Regions from separate parts of the Amycolatopsis dongchuanensis genome, predicted to be linked through region 1. Evidence: riboswitches for the same ligand, from Rfam matches in the RefSeq annotation. Region 1 holds a riboswitch; the other holds the start of a gene.
The links. Region 1 has a riboswitch for cobalamin ahead of ABFX51_RS32770 (ABC transporter substrate-binding protein). Riboswitches for the same ligand answer to the same signal wherever they lie in the genome.
Positions count from the first base shown of each region.

Region 2: another riboswitch for cobalamin. It lies ahead of metE (5-methyltetrahydropteroyltriglutamate--homocysteine S-methyltransferase); the one in region 1 lies ahead of ABFX51_RS32770 (ABC transporter substrate-binding protein).

Region 1 is NZ_BAABIB010000134.1:8,934-13,637, reverse strand. It holds gene ABFX51_RS32780 (hypothetical protein) at 1-1,205, opposite strand, end outside; gene idi (isopentenyl-diphosphate Delta-isomerase) at 1,673-2,269, shown strand; cobalamin riboswitch at 2,267-2,453, shown strand; gene ABFX51_RS32770 (ABC transporter substrate-binding protein) at 2,512-3,513, shown strand; gene ABFX51_RS32765 (hypothetical protein) at 3,510-3,899, shown strand; gene ABFX51_RS32760 (FecCD family ABC transporter permease) at 3,896-4,704, shown strand, end outside.
Region 2 is NZ_BAABIB010000120.1:66,348-71,051, forward strand. It holds gene metE (5-methyltetrahydropteroyltriglutamate--homocysteine S-methyltransferase) at 1-2,103, opposite strand, end outside; cobalamin riboswitch at 2,201-2,426, opposite strand; partial or broken gene ABFX51_RS39725 (Chromate resistance protein ChrB) at 2,554-2,865, shown strand; gene ABFX51_RS31100 (hypothetical protein) at 2,930-3,079, shown strand; gene ABFX51_RS31105 (hypothetical protein) at 3,264-3,482, shown strand; gene ABFX51_RS31110 (epoxide hydrolase family protein) at 4,025-4,704, opposite strand, start outside.

The sequences.
Region 1 (4,704 bases):
GTGGCCAGCGCCGCCGCGCCGAGTCCCGCGGCGAGCACCGGCAGGGCGATCCACTGGTACAGGTACCACTCGCCCTGGCCGATCACCGGGACGACGGCCAGCACCACGGCTGTCACGGCGCCGCCGACGACGAGCCGGGGCCGTGCGGCGGACCGCGCGAGCACCGCGGTCGCGGGCGGCAGCACCAGCACGACCGGGGAGACCACGGCGAGGTTCGCCCCGGACTCGGCGAAGGCGTGCCAGTCCAGGCCGGTCAAGCCGACGCGCAGCGGGGAGTGCGGGACGAGCGCGGACATGTCGTGCAGCCACTGCCATTCGAGCGGGTCGAACAGCCAGGTCACGCCGAGCCAGGCGAGGATCAGTGGTATGGACCATGCCGCGGTCCAGTAGGCGCGCCGGCGGTCGAACAGCCAGGCGACCCCGCCGGCGAGGAGGGCGTACGGCGCGGTGGTCAGCTTCGTGGCGACACACAGCAACACGAACACCGCCGCGACGGCGACGGCCATCGCGGTCCGGCGGGGCAGGAGGACGGCGCCGAGTGCCGCGGTGGCCCACAGGGCGCCCGTCCAGTCGGGCTGGAGGAACGACCAGTTCGGCGCAAGGGCGAACGCACACCACACCCCGGCGGCGATGAGCGCGGCGGTGAGGGTGGGGTGGTGGCGGTGGGGCGCGGTGGTTGTGGGGTCAGGGCCGCCCCGGCGCAGCCCGGCGGCGGTGAGGTCTGGGTCCTGGCGCGCCCCGTCGGTCGTGAGGTCAGCGCCGCTCCCGCGCAACCCGGCGGGGTCCCGGCCCATCCCCGCAGCCGCGACCCCAGCGCCATCCCGGCGCGCCCCCTCCCGGGCGAGCCGAAGCCCGTGGCGGCGCAGCCCCGCCCACAGCAGGACCGCGACCGCCGTCACGAGCAGGAGCGCCTCACCGCGGATCAACGCCTCCGCAACGCCGCCGGACTTGTCACCACGCGTGAGGATCGAGGGCCCGCGGTCGAGCAGCCACACGAGCACGCGGTAGGCGAGCGGCCGGTGCACGAAGTTGTCCAGCAGGCCGCCCGGCCCGTTCCGCAGCCCGCCGAACGCGTAGCGGATGTCGAAGTTCAGCCCCAGCCAGCCGGACGACACGAGCGCGACCCCGGCGGGCACCAGGAGGAGCGGCCAGCGCCTGCGCACGGCAACGGGCTCGACGGTCCGGACGGGAGCGGTGGTGATCACGCACCATTGTCACCCATTCGAGTGATGGGCGGCCCTGGGGGTTGTCCTGGCGCTGCCCAGGATCTGCGCTGCCCTTCCAGAAACTCCTGCACCATCCCGAAAAGCAAAGCCAGCCGACGCTCCTCACCCGAGTCCGACGGTTCTTCGCTCGCCCGCTTCTCGACCAGCTTCGCCGCCAGCCCTGGTGCCGGACCCGGCGGCGCAGGCCGCACCCCAGACCGCCCCGTGCGAGGGCGCACGCGGCGCGACCTGCGGCGTCACTCGTCTCGACACCGCCGACTCACCACTGCTCGGCATCTGCCCGGCGCAGGGTGAGCCTCTGCCCGGTCACGCCGCAACCCGGCCTGCTCCTCACCTGCGCGTATCGCTCATGTGACCCTCCCCAGCCGGGCGACGATACCGGCGCCGAACCCGTCCTCGCGGCATAAGGTGCTGTTGGGGACTGTCACGGCGAGAATCGGAGTCGAATGGAACAGGTCATCCTGCTGACGGAGTCGGGCGAGGCGAGGGGCGTGCTGGCGAAGGCGGACGTCCACCACACGGAAACGCCGCTGCACCTGGCCTTCTCCTCCTACCTCTTCGACGAGGACGGCCGCCTGCTGCTGACCACCCGGGCCAGGACGAAACGGACGTGGCCCGGCGTGCTCACCAACACCTGCTGCGGCCACCCGGCCCCCGGCGAAGACCTATGGGAGACCGTCGGCCGCCGGGTACGGCAGGAGCTCGGGGTCGAAGCGAGCGACATCACACTGGTGCTGCCGCGGTTCCGCTACCGCGCGGTCATGCCCGACGGCGTGGTGGAGAACGAGATGTGCCCCGTGTTCCGCGCTCGCACCAGCGGCGAGCCGGCGCCTGATCCGTCCGAAGTGGACAGTTACGAGTGGGTGGAGTGGCCCGCCTTCGCCGACGACGTGCTCAGCGGGCGCCGCGCCGTGTCGCCGTGGTGCGCGGAGCAGGTGGCCCAGCTCGTCGAGCTCGGGCCGGACCCGCTGGCGTGGCCCGCCGCCGACGCGTCGGCGCTCCCGCCCGCCGCGCGCGGGAACGGGGTTCGCCCGGTCGCGTGATAGCGTGCGGGAGCCAGTCGCGCCCGCACCCCGCGGGCCAGGGAATCCGGTGCGAATCCGGAACTGACGCGCAGCGGTGAGCGGCGACGGGCGGGACATCCGGCCACTGGACCCGACGGGTCCGGGAAGGCGTCCCGCCCGGACGACCCCGAGTCCGAAGACCTGCTGGCACCCGGTGCCCCGGCGCCGGGACGTCCGTACGGCTGGGCTCCGCGTATGAGCCCTCGACGCGAGGGAAACCTGTGCCGGTTCCACGTCTTCCGCTCGTCCTGCTCACCGCGCTGGCACTCGCCGGCTGCGCCGCCGCCCCGCGGGCCGGGGCCGGTCCCGCCCGGACCGTCGACGACTGCGGCCGCCAGGTCCGCGTCGAGAAGCCGCCGCAGCGGGCGGTGGCGCTCAACCAGGGCAGCGCCGAGATCCTGCTGTCGCTGGGCCTCGGCGACCGCATGGTGGGCACGGCGACGTGGACCGACCCCGTGCTGCCCCAGCTCGCGGCCGACAACGCGCGCGTACCACGCCTCGCCGAGAACAACCCGTCGTTCGAGCGGGTGCTGGACACCGACCCGGACTTCGTGAGCGCCTCGTTCGTGGCCACGCTCGGCACGGGCGGCGTCGCCACGCCGGAGCGGTTCGAGCAGCTGGGCGTGCCCGCCTACGTCTCCCCCGCCGACTGCCTGAAGGACAACAGCGGCGACGGCGACGGCGCCCGCACGGCGCCGCTGACGATGGACGCGATCTACACCGAGATCCGTGACCTGGCGAAGCTGTTCGACGTCGAGGACCGCGGGGAGCGGCTGGTCGCGGACCTGACGGCACGGATGCATGCCGCCACGGCCGGGATCGACGCCTCCCACGTGCGGCTCATGTACTGGTTCGCCAACTCCGAGTCGCCCTACCTCGCGGGCTGCTGCGGCGCGCCGGGGATCATCACCACCGCGCTCGGCGCGCAGAACGTCTTCGCCGACACCCACGCGGAGTGGCCGCAGATCAACTGGGAAACCGTGGCCGAGCGCGACCCGGACGTCATCGTGCTGGGCGACCTCACGCGCCGTTCGCAGACCGCGGAGACAGGGGCGGCGAAGATCGCGTTCCTCGAGTCCAACCCCGTCACGCGCAACCTGACGGCGGTGCGGAACAAGCGTTACGTGCTGTTGTCCGGGCAGGCGCTGAACCCGACGATCCGGACGGTCGACGGCGTGGCGCAGGTGGCGCAGGCTTTGCGGACGTTCGGGCTGGCAGGGTGAGGCGGCTCGGTTCGGGCCGGTGGTTGAGGCCGGGGCGGGGGTTGTTCGGGGCGGGGCTGCTCGGGATCGCGCTCGCGGCCACGATCCGCCCGGCGGGACTGCTCTGGAACCGGTGGCTGCTGCCGGGGCTGGCGCTGCCCGTGGTCTCGCTCGCGGCTACGACCACGACCCGCCCGGCTGGGCCCAGCTCGCTGGGGTCGCTGCTTCCGAGGCTGGCGCTGCTCGGGATCCCGCTCGCGTGCGCCGTCGCGACCTGCCCGGCTGGGCCCAGCTCGCTCTGGTCCCTGCTGCCGGGGCTGGTGCTACTCGTCGCCGGGCCCAGCCCAGTCTCATCGCCGCTGCCCGGGCTCGCGCCGCTCCCTCTCACGATCGGACTGGCCGGGTGAGGCGGCTCAGCCCGCTCTGGTGGTTGCTGCCGGGGCTGGTGCTGCTCGTCGTCTCGCTCGCGGTCGCCGTCACGATCGGTCCGGCGGGGCTGAGCCTCGGCGAGGTGTACTCGACGCTGCGGGCGCACCTCGGCCTCGGCGAACCCACGCTCAGCCCGCTGCGGGACGGGATCGTCTGGCAATTGCGCACGCCGCGGGCGCTGCTGGCCGCCGTGTGCGGGGCGGGGCTGGCGGTGTGCGGGGCGGTGTTGCAGTCCCTGCTGCGCAACCCGCTGGCCGACCCGTTCGTGCTCGGGGTTTCGTCGGGCGCGTCGACCGGGGCGGTGCTCGTGGTCGTGCTGGGGTTCGGCGGCGGTCTGGTGTCGGTGTCGACGGGGGCGTTCGGCGGGGCGGTGGTTTCGTTCGCGCTGGTGCTGGTGCTGAGTTCGGTGCTCGGCGGGACGACCGACCGCACCGTACTGGCCGGGGTCGCCGCGATGCAGTTGTTTTCGGCGCTGACGTCGTTCGTCGTGCTCACCGCGGCCGATCCGGAGACGACGCGGGGGGTGTTGTTCTGGCTGCTCGGGTCGCTGGCGGCGGCGTCCTGGCCGGAGGTGGCGGTGTGCTCGGCGGTGCTGGTGGTGGCGCTCGTGGTGTGCTTCGGGCACGCCCGCACCCTCGACGTGCTGGCGTTCGGGAGGGAAACCGCGGCGGCGCTGGGCGTGGCGATGGGGCGTACGCGGCTGGTGCTGCTGTGCGTGACGGCCCTGCTGACGGCGGCGCTGGTGAGTGCGGTCGGGGCCGTGGGGTTCGTCGGCCTGGTGCT
Region 2 (4,704 bases), on a different contig from region 1:
CTCGACGTCCGGAACGCGTGGGGAGTGGATGTCGTACACGCCCGGCCCGACACCGCGGCCGAAGCCGGCGGCGGAGAGGTCGGTGAGCACCTCCATCTTCGAGCGCGCCGCTTCGATGCTGGTGACGTCCGCGTCGAGCGCGTCGATCGCGGGCAGCACCTCGCCGAACTCCGAGTAGCACATGTGCGTGTGGATCTGGGTGGAGTCGGCGATCCCCGAGGTCGCCAGCCGGAAGGCCGACACCGCCCAGGCGAAGTACTCGTCGTGGCAGGCTTTACGCAGCGGCAGCAGTTCGCGCAGTGCCGGCTCATCGACCTGGATGATCCGGATGCCCGCCGCTTCCAGGTCGTGGACCTCGTCACGAACGGCGAGCGCGACCTGCCGGGCGGTGTCGGCAAGGGGTTGGTCGTCGCGGACGAACGACCAGGCGAGGATCGTGACCGGGCCGGTGAGCATCCCCTTGACCGGTTTGGGTGTGAGACTCTGGGCGTGGCGGGCCCAGGCCACAGTCATCGGCGCCGGACGGGAGACGTCGCCGTAGAGGATCGGCGGGCGAACACAGCGCGAGCCGTAGGACTGCACCCAGCCATGCGCGGTTGTGGCGAATCCGGTGAGCAGTTCGGCGAAGTACTGCACCATGTCGTTGCGCTCGGGTTCGCCGTGCACCAGCACGTCCAGGCCGAGGTCCTCCTGCAGCCGGACCACGCGCTCGATCTCGGTACGCATCGCCGACCCGTATGCGGCCTCGTCGAGGGTGCCCGCTTTGTGCGCCGCACGAGCCTTGCGGACCTCGGTGGTCTGCGGGAATGAGCCGATCGTCGTGGTCGGCAGCGGCGGCAGTCCGAGCGCGGCCTGCTGTGCCGCGGCGCGCTCGGCGTACGGCGCGCGAACGGCGTCCTCGGGCCGCATCGCCGCGATCCGGGCGCGGACCTCCTCGTCGGCGAGCGCGGTCGCCGCCCTGCGGTCCGCGATCGCCTGCCGCGCAGAGGAAAGCTCGACGTCGTCGCCGCGCAGTGCCTTGCCGAGCAGCACGACTTCGTCGACCTTCTGGCGGGCGAAGGCGAGCCAGCCCTTGAGCCGTGAGTGCAGCCCGGCCTCACGCTCGACGTCGTAGGGCACGTGCAGCAGCGAGCACGACGTCGAGACGCTCACCTTGCCCGCCACACCCATCAAGGTGGCGGCGTGGGCGAGCGCGCGGTCCGGGTCGGTCCGCCAAACGTTACGCCCGTCCACCACTCCGGCCAGGACCTCCTTGTCACGCAAGGCCGGCTCTGCCGCCACGGCGTCCACAAAGGATCCGTCGGTGACCAGGTCGACGGCCACCGCCTCGATCGGGGAACGGGCCAGCACGCCGAGCCCACGCCCCAGGTGACCGAAGTAGCCGGCGACGAGGATCTTCGGCCGCTCGCTCTCGTCGGCAAGCCAGTGGTAGGTGCGGATCAGCGCGTTCAGCTCGGCCTCGGTGCGGTCCGCGGCGAACGCCGGCTCGTCGAGCTGCACCCACTCGACGCCCTCGGCATGCAGCCGTCGCAGCAGCTCGACATAGCGGGGCAGCAGCGTGTCGAGCAGGTCGAGCGGCCGGAAGTCCTTGGTCGTGGACTTCGCCAGCAGCAGGAACGTCACAGGCCCCACCAGCACCGGCCGCGTTTCGATGTCCAGCGCCTTCGCCTCGCGGTACTCGTCGACCGGCTTGGTCCCGGCGAGGGTGAACGTCGTGTCCGGACCGACTTCCGGGACAAGGTAGTGGTAGTTGGTGTCGAACCACTTCGTCATCTCCAGCGCGGGCGCGTCCTGGACGCCACGAGCTGCGGCGAAGTACGTGTCCAGCGGCGACAGCCCGAGGCGGGTGAACCGTTCGGGCAGCGCGCCAAACAGCTCGGCGGTGTCGAGTACCTGGTCGTAGTGCGAGAACGTGTTGGACGGAATGGAGTCCAACCCCGCGGATGCCAGGTCACGCCAGGTTCGTTCCCGCAGTTCCCGGCCGGTTTCCCGCAACGCGGCTTCGTCGATCTTGTGCGCCCAGTAGCGTTCCAGGGCGCGCTTGAGTTCTCGGTCCGGGCCGATCCTCGGGTAGCCCAGCACCGTGGTGCCGATATCGGTCACAGCTCTCTCCTCGCGAGCTCGTCCACCGAGTCCGAGCACGCGAGAAAGCCGCGTTTCGGTCGTGCCCATCCCGCGAGGCCCGGACTCACGCGCGCCGTCGGCGCGCGTACCACGGGCAGGTCTTCGGACTCGTGGGCGCCCAACTCGCACCTACCGGCCGTCGCTTCCCGGACGCCGCTGCGTCCAGTGCTGGACCACTCGCGTGGTGACGGCTTTCGTTCCCACATACCGCTGCGGGGCAGTCCCGGATTCACACCGGGTTCCCTGTTGTCTCACCCGCACGCGTCACCGCGCCCAGGCGAACCAGTGGTGCAGCCAGTCTAGTGCCCCCGGTTCGGCGGGCAAGTGAACAGATCCACCTCACCAGGCTCGTGACTCTCGGCGAGGAACAGTGCCCGACCCTCCCCAACCTGTCTTTACCTGCATGTTGTGACGTGCGTCTCATACGGTGTGACGCACGAACCGGGCGAAAGTTCTTGGTTGCGGATCAGCGCCTCCACCGCCGAAGCCGCGGGTTCGCTGCGCACGCTGGGCGTGCTCTACCTCCAGCAGTCGGTGCGCCTGTTGCCCGCCCGGCGCGAGGTGGCCACGCAGATGCGCTGGCTGGCCGGCCGGATTCGCCACCAGGGCGGCACCGCCCCGATCCTGTCGATGGCGTTCATCGAGCCGACCGAGGAACAGGCCGTGGTCGCCGAGTGCAACGCCGCCCGCGACGCGGAGTACGCCGAGGTGCTGGAACGACAGCCGGAACTGCGGCAGGAGCCGGCCGACGAGCAGGCGCGTCGTCGATCACGAACTGCGAGTCCGGGGCACGCAGAACCTGCGTATCGCGGACGCGTCGGTCCTCCCTCGCATCACCTCGGGAAACACCATGGCTCCGTGCGTGGTGGTCGGCTACCGGGCTGCCGCACTGATCCACGGCCGAGCCCCCGCCTCGCTCGCCGCAGACGGCGACGCGGACGCCGCGGGCCGATGAAAACACGCGGTCACCGGATCAGTCGGCGTCACCTTCATTCGCTGCATCCGGTGCGGCGGCCGACCGACGCACGACGCGAGGTGTGGAGTTGTCACGTCGTTTCACGCACCCCCGAGTATGAGCGCTGAACTCGTTCTCTGGCGAACTTTGCCGCAATGCAGAAGAACCAGCTCGACTCGCTCTGATGGCCAAGTGCGCCGGCCCCGACAAGCTCGCCGAGACCACCGGCGCCGCCTCACCGAAGCGCGCGATTCTCGGTACGGCGCAGGGCACGCCGGCCGATGGGCGCGACCGGGATCTGCTGGGACAACAGGCCGGCGGATTCGTTCTGGCCGACGTCCCAACACGAGCACTACTACCGGCATGCCTGCACCGGGAAGTCGGAACTCGTTGCCGCGATTGACAGTTGGTGCGTTTCTACAACAGTGTGCGGTGGCACCTTCGTAAGCCCCTGTCCGCCGTTCGGCGTGAACCTCATGTGTTGCCATCGGGACAGGAACGGCCAACTCGCGGGACAGGGGGCGAGTTGGTTCGCATGCATCCAGTGTGGCGTCCGGCGCGTCAGACGCAATCAACGCCACAGTGGACGCGTTCCGAGCTCAGGCGAGTTGGCGACAGATTGTGCACGCAAAGGAGCCTGCCATCTCATCGACTACCTACACGGGACACGAAGTAGGGCCGAGATGTCCACTTTGAGAACTTCTCATAGGAGTCGTGAGTGGTAAACGGGGTTTGAAGCCCTCGTTTCAACCCAGGGGCGTCGGCACGGACCAGACATACAGGCATAACCGTGCATTCGGCGACCCGCGATGATTTCCTGTGGACGCTCAGGACGCGGCCCGCCGACTCGGAACGACGCCGTACCCCGCCCTGAGGTCCGCGAAGGAGGCCCTGTCGCCAGGCAACCGTCACGTCACCTTTGACTCGTCCTTCAATACGGTCCCCCTAATGATCGCGGGCCTGACGGAAGGCGTTCCTGAGTTCGCTGACCAGCGGGCCGGGCTTTTCCCAGCCCGCGAAGTGCCCGCCGTACTCCATCTCGTTCCAGCTGATGATGTCGTGGTAACGGTGTTCCGCCCAACGCCGGGCGGTCGGGTAGGGCTCGCCGGGAAACAGCGTGAAGGCGGTGGGCACGGTCACCGTCTCCTCGTTCTGCGCCTGTGCGCTGCGCGGCGTCGCCCGCGCCGCCTCCCAGTACCAGCGTGCGGCGGAGGCTCCGGTGCCGGTGAACCAGTACAGGGCGATGTTGTCGACCTGCTGTGCCACGCTGACGCCGCCGCCCGCCTCGGGCCGCCTGTCCGAGAAGTCGACCAGCGCCTGGCCCAGCCACGCGGCGAGCCCGGCCGGAGAGTCGAGCAGAGAGTAGCCCAGTGTCTGCGGGAACACGCTCTGGACGATCGCATGGGTGGGACCGGTCCTCATGAAGCTGTCACGCTTGGCGATCATGATTTTTTCGGCGTCGTCCGCCGCGGCCAGGTCTTCGGGCAGGGGGGACGCGAACGGCATGGTCAAATGCAGCGCGGCGACCCGCTCGGGCTCCAGGCGGGCCAGGTTGATGCTCACCGGCGCGCCCCAGTCACCGCCGTGCGCCCCGAAGCGCTCGTACCCGAGCCTGGTCATCAGTT